DNA from 2 places in the Peribacillus sp. NPDC101480 genome. Region 2 is predicted to be linked to the other one. Evidence: riboswitches for the same ligand, from Rfam matches in the RefSeq annotation. Region 2 holds a riboswitch; the other holds the start of a gene.
What was found. A riboswitch is a leader RNA that binds a small molecule or an ion and turns the genes downstream of it on or off. The one in region 2 is predicted to bind glycine.

Region 1 (7,510 bases), on a different contig from region 2:
ATCTACCTGAGAGATTTGTTCCAAGGGTCTTTTTGGAACTTGCTCCTTCGGTGGCTTGTCGCTTTGCACTCTCCCACAACTGTCATCCGCTTATTCAATTTAGTACATTTAGAATAATTGTTGAGCATAATTATGTCAAGCATTTTTGAAAGCGCTAACAATACTATTCTAAAATATTTATTTCGAATTATCATAAGATCAACCAGATATCTTTGTTTTTTTAAAACGGACAGATTTTTTACTCACCGAGTTGGAAAATATGGAGCGGCAACTATCTGGACAAACACCGCAAATAGAATCAAAGGATTTCTTGACTCTTAATTCCCCGCTATCTCTCTCTGATTCGCCTGATCCACCTTCGTTTTGCCCATCTTATAAATCGCAATCAGCATAATGAACCATACAGGTGTAACGAATAAGGCAACACGAGTGTCGTCCGCAAGTGCAAGAACCACAAGGACGAACGCTAGGAAAGCAAGGATCAAGTAATTGGAAATTGGATAAAGTGGTAATTTAAATTTGTTCTTTTTCACTAGATCTGGCCTTGTTTTACGGTATTTCAAATGACTGATGACTGTAATTCCCCAAATAAAGATGAAACATACTGTAGAAATACTTGTAATCAAGGTAAATACACCTTCAGGCATTAAATAGTTCAAAACAACGGAAATTAAAATGACAACAGTTGAAAAGAACAATGCATTGGAAGGTACTTTTCGGTCATTAAGTTTTGCAAACGGTACAGGTGCATTTTTATCTTTGGCAAGTGAATATACCATCCGGCTTGTACTGAAGATTGCGCTGTTACATGCCGAAGCAGCCGATGTTAGGACGACAAAATTAACGATACCAGCTGCACCAGCGATACCTACAGCCACAAATACTTGGACGAATGGGCTTTCCGTTGGGATGATTGCGTTCCACGGATAAACACTCATAATGACAATAAGTGCGCCAATGTAGAAAATTATAATCCGAATAGGAATATTATTGATCGCTTTGGGGATAACTTTTTCTGGATTTTCTGTTTCACCTGCTGTAAGTCCTACAAGTTCAATGCCCACAAACGCAAACACTACCATCTGGAATGAGAGGACAAAACCATTTATTCCATTTGGGAACATCCCTTCGTGTCTCCATAGATTCGTGAAACTTGCTGCGCCTGAATCAGTGGAAAAGCCTTTAATAATCATGAAAATACCGATAACAATTAGTGCTAGGATAGCGATGACCTTAATTAATGCGAACCAGAATTCCATTTCGCCAAAAAGTTTTACGGTTGCAAGATTCATAAATAGCAGAATGACTAGTGCAATTAATCCTGGCATCCATTGCGGTACGGAAGGAAACCAATACTGAGTATAAAGACCAACTGCCGTTAAGTCGGCCATTGCGATTGAAATCCAGCAAAACCAGTAGGTCCAGCCGGTTACAAATGCAGCCATATTACCTAAATAGTCTCTTACAAAGTCAACAAAGGAATGATAGTTCAAATTAGATAAGAGCAGTTCTCCAAGTGCGCGCATGATTAAGAAGCAAATGATGCCTGTAATCATGTAAGCAAATAGAATTGATGGCCCGGCTAAATGAATAGATTTTCCTGCCCCAAGAAATAATCCCGTTCCGATTGCCCCTCCAATAGCTATGAGTTGTACGTGCCTGTTTTTTAGCCCTCTATCCAACTTTTGTTCCTGCATACGATTTCCCACCTTCTACTTTTTTAGGCTACTTGGAATTTTCCCCTTTTAAAGGGTCAGCCTTTCAATGAGTGTGAATTAATAGCGTACTGGAGACTGTCTCACTGATGTAAGCGTTTTCTTTGATGGGTACTGGATATAGATTTTTAAACTAAAGCTACCAACCATTTTTGAAAATATAGCATTAATTGTACAAATCAAAGGATAGATCATTTATCTACAGATCTCAATTAACACTCCTCTCTTTTTATCTTCCCAAGTACAAAAAAGGGCAGAGGAAAGATAGGTATTTTCCTACCTTCCTCTGTCCTTTTACCTGAGAGTTTAACTCCTTCGGTGGCCTATGGCTCTCTTCAGAGACGCGTCCAATTGTAGTCCTTTTACCTGAGAGATTAGTTCCTGCTTTTATAGGATTTGCTCCTTCGGTGCTAAACATTGTTTAGACTCTCCCACAATCATCATCCGCTGATATAAAGTTGTTTTAATAGTTGTATATTATCGGTTTTTAATGGATATTTCAATGATTATCTGAAAAAACTATATTTTCTGAAATCTAAAAATGGACAAATTTGAACTTTATGATCAGGATATTTTAGAGGTTATTAGCTATGAAAAATCAAGCTTATTAGCAGCTTTTCTATGTTGTTAGAAATCCCAAACACGCTTATGTATATGCAAAAATATCGGCATTTTTCGATTGACAATACGGCAAAATTCAAAGCCGGGAGAGGAAATAATATCTATAGTTTTAACATAATTGATGTATGGAAAAAGAGAAAATTCGAGACTCGTGAAATTCCTTGCAGCAGTAAAGATTGTCTAGGAGCTTCCTCCCTAAGTTCAACAGTATTTTCAGAAGCCTGCTCTTCTTTAGCAACTTCCTCTTTGTCCCCACCACCAACTGTATTAGCTATGATGACAAATGCTAGAACCCATCCCCACCACTTCTTTGGCTTCTTTAGCTTGAGTTTCTTTTCCTTAACCATTTTAACCTTATACCCCCTTTACAGTTTTTCTGACGGACTGATGTAAACAAAAATAGAATAACATAATCTGGGTCAATAGGGTTTATATATATCATCACGTATCCATTTTCACAATGCTTGACGTGTTAACGAAACCATTCCCGATTCATTTTACCAGCTTCTTTTAAAACATATTCATACAGTATGATCAAATCTATATATACTTATTATTTTTGTATATTTCTTTTATAGATAGTAAGATATTTCACTAACAAATATTCACATCAAAAAAGGGAGGTGAATACTCAACTTAGCAAGTAAATATACCATTCGAAAGAAGTTTTGCTTTAAAATAGAAAAAGTCATTGGAGCTCATAGCAACAATGACTTTATTATATAATCACTTTTCTAATATAAAAAATGAATTCCATTAATCGTTAAATAGGAATAAAGAATGTCTTAAACAATTTTTTTTAGTAAATCATATAATTTAAATATACTCGTTCTAATTCCTTTGGTTTAACAGATGTATTATAAGGCATATAAAGAGAAAGTCCCAAGTACTTAAATAGATGCGCTGTATACCTGTAAACAATGCTTCAGAAAACCATAAAGCTTTTGAAAAATAATTTTCTTCATTCGCGGTCATTTATTGATATTCAATTCAGGTAAAAAAAAATGTACATTCAAGACACATCTGATTTAAAGTAAGGTGAACTTGTAGCAATAACTTCATTTGTTTCAACATTGCTGTATCCGTTTCTACGATTGATCATGTTTGGTTAGTACGGTTTCCAATATAGTTTAAAATTTCTGGTGAATTGATCAATGTTTCTGTTTCTTCTATATAATACTTTTTAACGAATCAATATATTCTAAGCATGGTGTAGCTCCATACATTTCTTTAAAAAGACTCGTTAAGGACTTTTTATTCGCAAAGTAATAGAAAGATGCGAAAGAAAATTAAAGAAACATTTACTTTTTGCCCCTTCGGGCGTTTTATGTGCCCATATAATCGCACAGTTTGTGTCAACTCTACAATAGGTCTTATAGAACTAACCAATGGTTTGTCACCATTTTCAATAAACATATTAAATATTCCGCTATACTAAATCTTTTAAACTAGGCTGAATTTTAGAAGGCCGTTTTGCTTTTTAACTGTGCATAATCCATGTAAGAGTATAGTGGCATGGCAAGGAAAGCTACTTTAAAGGCGGTTAGTAAACTATCAAGCTTATCTTAATTTTTTTAAGGCACCGCTCCATGCAATCGTTTGATCTAACATTGCATTTACATTCCCAAGGTGTAAATCAGCTGGTTTAAACGTCTTGAAGTTTTCAAAGTCTGTAAATAGCGATAATGTTGGATTTACCCGAACGTCCGCAACTAGTAATTCCCCTAAGATGCCACGCAAATGTTCAGCTGCACGGGCTCCGCCAGTTGAACCATAGCTCACGATGCCCGCAGCTTTGTTGTTCCATTCATCACGTGCGGAATCAAGTGCGTTTTTTAGGGCCCCTGTAATACTGTGATTGTATTCTTGTACGATAAACACAAAACCATCCAAGCCAGAAAGTTTTTCTGACCAAGCTAATAATCCTGGTTCTTTACCAGTGCCTTCTCCAACAAATGGCAAGTTAAAATCTACGATATCGACGATTTCATAATTTGCGTCTTTTCGTTCATCAGCTATTTCTTTTACCCAACTTCCTACTTGTGGACTTACGCGTCCTATACGTGTGCTTCCTAAGATAATTCCGATATTTAATTTTTCCAATGTTTTCTCCTCCTCGTTAATGACTGGCAAATAAATTGGTTAAGAATAAAAACCTCATAATTTGTTTGATTACATATTTTTTATCTCTTCCACTAACGTGTAGTACCCACCTTCTGTATCTTCAATGAGATGGTTTATTTTGTTAAGATGTTCTCTAAATTCACTTTTTTCTAACCAATTTTTATGAAAATCAATACTCTCAAAGGTAGTTACCATAATTGCCTTATTATTTTCTACAGAACGATGCCAACGACTGCTGATCCAACCAGGAACACCTTGTGATCCCTTCTTAAAATTGAGTAGTTCTTCAGCTTGGATAGCAACCAATTCATCTAGTTTGCCTGGTTTAGCTGTAAATACATTAATCCATACTATTGTATTACTTGATTTCATATTCATAATCTCCTGTCATTTAACATATTTTTTTCAATTCATTAATAATTGGCATCTTCTTTTATCATTAAAAGGTGTCAGTGCTGACTGTCATTATTTTTAATAAAAAACTAGGGAGTTAAAGCCCTAGTAAATATTTGCACACTCTCAGTTATAAATGCCTCCAGGGATACGGTTGGATAGTTTTCATCGGCATCCAGGTTGTTCATAAAGGCTCCAAAATTCATCATCATGAACGACAGTGCCTGAAGCTCTGGTTCAGTGTGAATAAGCTTTCCTTTCTCATACATCGTGTTAAAATAGTTTGTCAAAATTTTCAGTAACTGTCGAGGATGCTTTTGTGTTTTTTCTCGAAACCCAGGTAAATTGCCTTCCTCCTTGATACTTATCATAATCATTTTACGGTTACGATTCATGATTTCATGATATGTTCGACTGATCAGTTGTAAGTCTGAATGTAAGTCCCACACGATTTGCTCTTCATTAAAAAGTATTGTCATCTCTTCGGCATAATGATATCGATCAAATGCTTTTTCTAGAAGATTTAGCTTGCTTCCAAACCGACGAAACAGTGTTTTTTCACTCAAACCTGCGGCACCAGCAATTTCCTGAGTAGTAACAGCATTGTATCCCTTCTCTGCGATTAGATCGATTGCCGCCAACAGCAGCTTATCATCGGTACTTAGCTTATTACTGCTGCTCATGCTCTCACTTCCCCTGAATAGACTGTCAGTACTTACTGACTATATATTTTATTCTATTCAGCTGTTTTAAAATTGTCAAGGAAATATTTCCAGCAATACATATTCTTTTTAAGACGGTAGGCCAATCCAAATGATAGAAACTTATTGGAGAATTAACACCATACCCATTCAGGAAAACTAATAATAGACGGAGCATTTTGCTCCGCCTGATTGCTAGAATATTTTTTTCTCATTCAACTCGAGAGCTAATTCTTTAAAGAACTGTAGCGATTCTGGATTTCCCATGGAGTCTGCATTCACTACTTTATCAAACTCGAAACCTAATAACACTTTACGTATCGGGACTTCCATTTTCTTTCCGTTCAAGGTTTTCGGAATTTGTTCAACGACATGGATTTGGTCAGGGATAAAGCGAGGGGACACATGCCCTCTGATTTGTTCCTTGATTTTTGCCGTCAATGCTGCATCCAGGCCATTACCGGGTTTAAGGACAACGAACAGCAGCAGTGAGGAACCGCGGCCAAGCACTTCCCTATCAATGACAAGGCTTTCCATCACCTCGTCGATCGCTTCGACGACCCGGTAGATATCACTAGTTCCCATCCGTACACCAGAACGGTTGATGGTCGAGTCGGAACGACCATAAATGATACAGCTGCCCTTGTCGTCAATCTTTATCCAATCACCATGTTTCCATATGCCAGGATACGTATCGAAATAACTCTCGTAGTATCTTGTCCCGTCATGATCATTCCAGAAGTATAGCGGCATGGATGGCATCGGTTTGGTAATTACCAATTCACCGACTTCATTAATCAATGTTTGACCATGCTCATCAAAAGCTTCCGCACAAACACCCAATGCTCTTCCTTGTATCTCTCCGATTCTTACGGGCAATGTTGGAACGCCACCTACAAATCCGGCACAAACATCGGTTCCGCCACTGGATGAACTGAGCCAGATATCCTTCTTGACATTCTCATACACCCATTTATAACCGTCGCCAGACAATGGAGCCCCAGTTGAAAAAAGAGCCTTCAATTTCGATAAATCATATTTTCCCATTGGCTTGTTTCCTAACTTCATGGAATTCGTAAGGAATGGTGCACTTGTTCCAAAGAAAGTCATGCCTGTATCTTCAGCCAATTCCCAAAGGGCATCCATATTCGGAAAAGAAGGACTGCCGTCATAAAGGACGATGGTCCCTTCATTAAGCAAACCGCCCATAAGGAGATTCCACATCATCCAGCCTGTCGTCGTAAACCAGAATACAGTATCCTCGGAAGTCATGCCTTGATGGATTCTTGTTGATTTTAAATGCTCCAATAATATACCGCCATGCCCTTGTACAATTGGTTTTGGCATTCCGGTTGTGCCAGATGAATAGAGAATCCAAAGCGGATGATCGAACGGAACATTTTCAAAAGATAATTCTGTCTTTTCTTTTAAAAGGTCATCCCAAGGAATCGTATCTGCCAGATTCACTTCCAAATTCTTTTTTTCTATGTAAGGTACCAGAACGGTATGCTTTACAGTGATCAATTCCTGTTTAAGCTGGGAGACGACTGATGTTTTATCATATACATTTCCATTGTACTGATATCCATCAACAGCCAGTAATACAACCGGTTCAATCTGTTTGAAACGATCTATGACGCTTCTTGCCCCAAAGTCAGGTGAACAACTGGACCAAATGGCACCTATGCTTGCTGTTGCCAAGAAAGCTATGACAGCTTCAGGTATGTTTGGCATATAGGCAACAACACGGTCACCGGATTTCACACCAAGTTGCCTTAATGAATGGGCGACAGAAGCTACTTTTTCTTTCAGCTCTTTCCAGCTGACTTCCTGCTGCCTGATATGTTCGGAACGGAAAAAAATCGCCGTTTTCTCTTCTTGCTCATTCCATAATGCATTTTCAGCATAATTAAGCCTTGCCCCCTCGAACCATTTCGCACCTGGCATTGATTGCTC
Region 2 (7,510 bases):
CTTTATCCATATCAATCGTCAATTGGACTGTAAGGTGGGTTGGTGCATTATCCAGTATTTCACAATCATTGGCTTTAAAGTAAGTTATTAAAAAATCATGAATTTCCCGTTGCTGCATGAACCTCACCTTCCTTCATTGATTGGGCGAATTGGATTAACGACGAAAAATTATCCATCTTGATTTTCATTTCGCCCTCTGTTTTGGATTCACCGACTACATCAATCAAATATTCTTCAATGTTGTTAATATCCAGTTTGGTTAGAATATCATCCAATTCGCCGATTACTTTCTCGAATAAATTTATTTTTTCATATAGTAACTTTAGAATATGTTCTTCCACTGTATTTTTCGTGGCAAAGTTATAAATCATCACATCTTCTTCCTGACCAAGGCGGTGTATCCGTCCGATTCTCTGTTCGAGCCTCATCGGGTTCCATGGCAGGTCAAAATTAATCAAGTGATGGCAAAACTGAAGGTTTATCCCTTCCCCGCCAGCTTCTGTTGCAATCAATACCTGTATATTTTTTTGGAATAATTCTCGCATCCAGTCTTTCTTTCCGCGCTTAAAACCGCCTCGGAAAGGAACTGAAGAAATTCCATTCTGCTGTAGGTACCATTGTAGATATAGCTGAGTCGCCCGGTATTCGGTAAAGATAATGACTTTATCATCAATTTTCTTGATCAGTTCCAAAGCTTTTTCAGCCTTTGAGTTCTGAACCGTTTCATTCACTTTAGAAAATAAATCATCAAGCTTTGCCAAAAAGTCAGGGGAAGGCTGATCATATTTATTTTTCATATTCTTTAATGTATAAAAGACCGCCTCTCTGCTGCTGCATGCTTCCCTTTGGAGAGTGAGAGCCGAAAAGGCGCTTCCTTTAGAACCATCCGAAATAGGTTTGAATTTGGAAACAGCATCGTACAATGCTTGTTCCGTTGGAGAAAATTCAATGGTGATGGTCTCCACATGCCGTTTTGTCCATTCAATGCCAGTATCGGCCCGCCGGTTTCGAATCATGACAGTGTTGACAAGTTCCTTTAGGTGTTCATCTTCAATAATGTTCCGGCCTTTCCCTTTATACTTTTCTGAAAAAAGTGAGGCATTTCCCAAGTGGCCTGGTTTCAATAACGAAACGAGGTGGAAAATTTCCTCGACTTTATTTTGAATCGGAGTGGCTGTCAGGAGTAAACAAAATTTCTTTTTCAGATTTTGGACGAATTCATAGTTCTTCGTCTTATTATTTTTAAGTTTATGAGCTTCATCAATAATGATGAAGTCGTATTCCTGCTTGAAAATGATATCTCGATGTGGAGCTCGTTTCGCTGTATCAATGGATGAAATGACCACATCACAGGAGTCCCAAACATAGCTTTTTCTCTGAACGACTGCCGGTATATGAAACTTGGTGTTCAATTCAAAAGCCCATTGTGTGACAAGGGAAGCCGGAACAAGGATCAAAACTTTTTTTACAAGGCCCCTAATCATATACTCTTTTAGGATCAATCCAGCTTCAATTGTTTTTCCGAGCCCTACCTCATCAGCTAAAATGGCTTTTCCATTCATCTTTTCCACCACTTGCTTGGCTGCTTCCAATTGATGGGGAAGCGGGGTTAACTGCGGAAGGTGCTTGGGCGCCTGTAAACCTTCAAAATCAGGGATGATAAGATTTTCCTCCATTTGAACCGCGAGCTTATAAAGCTCCCAGTTTCCCCATGGACCGTCATTTTCCATCTTTTGCAGAAACTCGTCATTCCATTCAGAATTAAAGGATATATTGATTTTCATAGAAATAACTCCCTCTTAAATCATATTTTCCTTAATAAAAGGTCAAAACCCGAACATTTCATATGTGAAGTAAGAAAAATATTTCTCTTCAAAAGATATTGCAGAGATAAGTTTCTTAGGGTAGGATATAAGTATATTTAGAAAATTCCAATTTCCCAACGCTACAAAGAATCTTTGTACATCGATTTTGCAGTTCGCGTTTTCTTAGTATGGGCTATAGACTTCTAATTTATCCAAGATTACTGAAGGAGACCAATCAAACGGTTTCTGAGGTTTCAGGAGAATTGGCAGAGAATGCATTCCACGATGCTCAGAGGTTTTACCGATGTTTGGTGGCTTATTCGCTTCCTTTCATTGGTAGACCATTTATATGCGGGTGAAGATAAGGGGAGAGACTACGGATGTAGCGCCGAAGGAGCAAACTTAGCAGTGAATCTCTCAGGCAAAAGAACTCTTATTGGACGCAACTCTGGAGAGCGCCGCCCGTTTTGGGACGGCCACCAAAGGGGAAAACCTATTACATAGGTAAACTTTCAGGTTTCAGGACAGAGAAAAAGCTCAAACGGGCTTTCTCTGTCCTTTTTTGTGCTTTTTTCACATCATGAATCAGGATATATCTGATGCGTAATGACAAGAAGCTTTTGATAATGAAGCCAATTAATTTAAAAAAATCTGAAGGGGGTCATTTTTTGACCGATTTAAAAAGAACACCACTATTTGAGGTTTATCGTGAATACGGAGGTAAAACGATTGATTTTGGCGGCTGGGAACTTCCTGTCCAATTTTCGGGTATAAAGGACGAACATGAAGCCGTACGTACAAAAGCGGGGTTATTCGATGTTTCCCATATGGGTGAAGTCGATGTTAAGGGTCCTGGGAGCCTTTCCTTTTTACAAAAGATGCTGACTAATGATATATCAAAGCTGAAACAGGGCGGTGCCCAATATTCCGCCATGTGTTATGAAAACGGAGGCACGGTTGATGATCTAATCGTGTATAAAAGGTCTGAGGATGACTATCTGCTCGTGGTCAATGCAGCGAACACAGAAAAAGATTTCAATTGGCTGCAAGCTCATTTATCGGAAGATGTCCAAATCAAGAATGTATCTAGTGACTATACACAGCTGGCACTTCAAGGGCCATCTGCAGAGAAGATTTTACAAAAACTATCGGGAAATACTGCTTTAAGTGAAATTGGATTTTTCAAGTTCAAGGAAAATGTCATGATTAACGGTATCTCCACGATGGTATCCCGTACTGGATACACTGGTGAGGATGGCTTTGAGATATATAGTGACAGTGAAAATGGTCCAGCCCTTTGGAAGGCGATTATGGATGCCGGAAACGAAGAGGGAGTTCAGCCGATTGGTTTAGGTGCTCGTGATACCCTGCGTTTTGAAGCGAAACTGCCGTTGTATGGGCAGGAGCTTTCAGCAGACATCACCCCGATAGAAGCCGGGATTGGTTTTGCAGTAAAAGTCGATAAGGAAGTTGATTTTTTCGGGAAAGCCGTTCTTGCTGAGCAAAAGGAGAAAGGAGCTCCTCGCAAGCTTGTGGGAATTGAAATGATAGACCGTGGCATTCCACGTCATGGGTATAAGGTCTACAGCGGTGATAAAGTCATTGGCGAGGTCACGACCGGTACCCAATCACCAACGTTGAAGAAAAACGTGGGTTTGGTACTTATCGATAAGGAATTTTCAGTGCTGGATGCGGAAGTCGAAGTGGAGATCCGTTCCAAACGTTTGAAAGCCGTTATAATACAAACACCTTTTTATAAAAAACCACGTAAATAGAGGGGAATGGTCATTAGATGAAACATCGTTATTTACCCATGACAGAGCAAGATAAACAAGAAATGCTGAAAGCGATAGGGGTATCCACTGCTGAAGAACTTTTCAATGATATCCCTGAGAGCGTTCGTTTTCAAGGAGAATACGATATCAAGCCTGCTAAATCGGAACCAGCATTAATGAAAGAATTATCAAGGCTTGCTGCCAAGAATGCGGATCTTAAAAACTATGCTTCCTTCCTTGGTGCGGGTGTCTATGACCATTATGCACCGGTCATCGTCGATCATGTTCTATCCCGTTCTGAATTTTACACGGCTTATACACCCTATCAGCCTGAAATTTCACAGGGAGAGCTTCAAGCAATCTTTGAATATCAAACGATGATATGTGAATTGACGGGCATGGATGTGGCTAACTCCTCCATGTATGACGGCGGGACAGCGCTGGCTGAAGCAGCCATGCTTGCTTCAGGACAGACACGGCGCAAGAAGATTCTCATTTCAGGAACCGTTCATCCTGAATCAAGAGAAGTCGTGAAGACATATGCGAAAGGGCAACGCGTGGAAGTGATCGAAATTCCTTATAAAGACGGTGTGACGGACTTAGCTGCTTTAAAGGAATTGGCGAATGAGGACATTGCAGGAGTGATCGTGCAATATCCGAACTTTTTTGGCCGGATCGAGCCATTGAAGGAAATGGAAGAAATCATTCATGGCGTCAAATCCATGTTTATCGTTTCCAGTAATCCGCTTGCATTGGGAGCTTTGACATCCCCTGGTGCACTCGGTGCAGATATCGTAACGGGGGATGCCCAGCCATTCGGCATTCCAGCGGCATTCGGTGGACCTCATTGTGGATATTTTGCGGTTACTAATAAACTTGTTCGGAAAGTTCCGGGCCGACTCGTCGGTCAAACCGTGGATGAAAATGGTAAAAGGGGATTTGTACTAACGCTACAAGCTCGTGAACAGCACATTCGCCGTGACAAAGCCACATCCAACATTTGTTCCAATCAAGCTTTGAATGCGTTGGCAGCTTCTGTTGCAATGACCGCCCTTGGGAAAAAGGGTGTCAAGGAAATGGCCGTGCAAAATATTCAAAAAGCGCATTATGCGAAAAAAGCAATTATGGCAGTAGGGGTGGAACTGATATTCGACGGTCCTTCGTTCAATGAATTTATCATTAAACTGCCTGCTTCGTTTTCAGAAATCAATAAAAGCCTTTTTGAAAAAGGGATGATCGGCGGCTTTGATTTAGGGACGGTTTATCCTGAGCTGAAAGACCATATGCTGGTTGCGGTAACTGAACTTAGAACAAAAGAAGAAATTGATGCACTTGCGCAGGAATTGGGGGATCAACATGAATAATCAAGATCAATCACTCATTTTTGAAATCAGTACTTCCGGTCGAATCGGGTACAGTCTGCCAGAAATGGATGTTGCAACTATTCCGCTCGAAGAAATTCTTCCTGCCGACTACATCCGTGAAGAAGAGGCAGAACTGCCTGAGGTGTCCGAACTGGATATCATGCGTCACTATACAGCACTCTCCAAACGGAATCATGGGGTGGATTCGGGTTTTTATCCGCTGGGTTCATGCACGATGAAATATAATCCGAAAATAAATGAAAACGTGGCACGTTTCAACGGCTTTGCCCATATCCATCCATATCAAGATCCGGCTACCGTTCAGGGAGCATTGGGACTCTTATTTGATTTGCAGGAACACTTAACTGAAATCACCGGGATGGACCAAGTGACATTACAGCCTGCAGCAGGTGCACATGGTGAGTGGACAGGGTTGATGATGATTCGCGCTTTTCACGAAGCGAATGGCGATACAGAACGGACGAAAGTGATTGTACCTGATTCTGCACACGGTACGAATCCTGCCTCTGCCACTGTTGCCGGACTTGAAACGATTACAGTGAAATCCGATGAAAATGGATTAGTCGACCTTGAAGATTTAAAGCGTGTTGTTGGACCTGATACGGCGGCCTTGATGCTGACGAACCCCAATACATTGGGATTATTTGAAGAAAACATCTTGGAAATGGCACAACTTGTCCATGATGCAGGTGGGAAGCTTTATTATGACGGAGCCAATCTGAATGCAGTCCTTTCAAAAGCACGCCCGGGTGACATGGGCTTTGATGTGGTTCACTTAAATCTCCATAAAACATTCACGGGTCCGCATGGCGGCGGAGGTCCGGGTTCTGGTCCTGTAGGTGTGAAGTCGGACTTGATTCCTTACCTGCCTAAACCTCTTATAATTAAACAAGGTGAGCAATTCGCTCTTGATTATGATCGTCCGCAATCCATTGGCAGGGTAAAACCTTATTATGGTAATTTCGGGATTAACGTGAGGGCATATACGTACATTCGTTCAATGGGGCCTGATGGCCTTAAAGCCGTCACCGAAAATGCGGTCATCAATGCCAATTATATGATGCGCAAGTTGGAACCTTATTTTGACTTACCATATAATCGTCATTGTAAGCACGAATTCGTATTAAGCGGACGCCGGCAAAAGAAATTGGGGGTTAGGACTCTCGATATAGCCAAAAGATTACTGGATTTCGGGTATCATCCTCCAACCATTTACTTCCCGTTGAACGTGGAGGAAGGAATGATGATAGAACCGACTGAAACCGAGTCAAAAGAAACGCTGGATGCGTTCATCGATGCGATGATCCAGATTGCCAAGGAAGCGGAAGAAACCCCGGAAATCGTTCAGGAAGCTCCGCATACAACCGTTATAAAGCGGCTTGATGAAACTCTTGCTGCAAGAAAACCTGTTCTGCGTTATCAAGCCTAGATTGATAGCTTATACGAAAAAAATCCCTGCCTGCCGGCGGGGATTTTTCATGTTTATGTAAGATTTCATTAAAGTCCAGCAATTAACTTTCTTTTCCTTGAGCTATTGAATTAAAAAGAGCCCATGCGGAGATGGGGTCTTATTTCTTTGCTTTGATTTTCCCGGTCCACATTTTGAAACCGCCCTTTAGGTGAAAAAGCTCCCTGTAGCCCTTTTTGTATAGCATGGCTGCAGCTCTGCCGCTGATGATTTCGCTTTGAGCGTACAAATATACAGGCTTGTCCGGCCTAATTTCGACCAAGCGTGTTTTCATTTGAGTCATAGGGATGTTTCTTGCGCCTAAGATATGGCCATTATCGAAATCATTCGGTTCCCGCACATCGATTAGCTGCACTTTTCTGTAGTTAGCGATAAATTCGTCCTGTGTTAGTGTTTTAACGATTTTACGCTGGCGGTACCAATTAAAAAGTGAATACGCAATAACCACTCCTAAGATGATGAGCAGTGTATATAATATTTCCAAACATAAAAACTCCCTTCTACCTTAACGAATACAGACAATCTTTATTATATAATTGCTTTAACCAATAATCAAAAAGAATTTTCATCAAATTCTTCATGGACTTGATGGTACTTTCTTTTTTAGAGTGTTAAAGTCTGTTAAACTACTACATGTGAGTTTTTTGTGGGGTATTGAAAAACAGTCTATCGAAACGAGGGGTAAGGATGGCTAAAGATAAATGGGGTTTTATAGATTCGGGGTATTGTTCACCGGCTTTTAATATGGCACTGGACGAAGCTCTGTTAAACTGGCAAAGCAAAGGGGAAATTCCGCCAATCATACGCTTTTACGGCTGGGATCCAGCTACATTGTCGATTGGTTATTTTCAAAAGGCGGAAGCGGAAATTGATATCGAAGAGGTCAAAAGGCAGGGCCTTGGTTTTGTACGCAGGCCAACAGGAGGACGAGCGGTACTGCACGAGCATGAATTGACTTATAGCGTAATCGTTCCAGAATCCTATCCGGGAATGCCGACTACCGTTACTGAAGCATATCGTGTCATTTCTGAAGGAATATTAATGGGATTCAGGAATCTGGGATTGGATGCTTATTTT

Region 1: linked by a shared signal. The riboswitch ahead of ACQKMF_RS07630 (amino acid permease) and the one ahead of gcvT (glycine cleavage system aminomethyltransferase GcvT) in region 2 are both predicted to bind glycine.

Annotation. Positions count from the first base shown of each region.
Region 1 covers NZ_JBNNSB010000002.1:11,919-19,428, forward strand. Annotated here, with positions in the region: gene ACQKMF_RS07630 (amino acid permease) at 318-1,697, opposite strand; glycine riboswitch at 2,000-2,056, opposite strand; glycine riboswitch at 2,060-2,159, opposite strand; gene ACQKMF_RS07635 (hypothetical protein) at 2,438-2,683, opposite strand; gene ACQKMF_RS07640 (NADPH-dependent FMN reductase) at 3,897-4,439, opposite strand; gene ACQKMF_RS07645 (antibiotic biosynthesis monooxygenase family protein) at 4,509-4,832, opposite strand; gene ACQKMF_RS07650 (TetR/AcrR family transcriptional regulator) at 4,943-5,536, opposite strand; gene ACQKMF_RS07655 (acetoacetate--CoA ligase) at 5,750-7,510, opposite strand, start outside.
Region 2 covers NZ_JBNNSB010000001.1:1,013,014-1,020,523, forward strand. Annotated here, with positions in the region: gene ACQKMF_RS05065 (YqhG family protein) at 1-118, opposite strand, end outside; gene ACQKMF_RS05070 (DEAD/DEAH box helicase) at 96-1,784, opposite strand; glycine riboswitch at 2,161-2,248, shown strand; glycine riboswitch at 2,252-2,335, shown strand; gene gcvT (glycine cleavage system aminomethyltransferase GcvT) at 2,474-3,580, shown strand; gene gcvPA (aminomethyl-transferring glycine dehydrogenase subunit GcvPA) at 3,598-4,944, shown strand; gene gcvPB (aminomethyl-transferring glycine dehydrogenase subunit GcvPB) at 4,937-6,394, shown strand; gene ACQKMF_RS05090 (rhodanese-like domain-containing protein) at 6,534-6,917, opposite strand; gene ACQKMF_RS05095 (lipoate--protein ligase family protein) at 7,121-7,510, shown strand, end outside.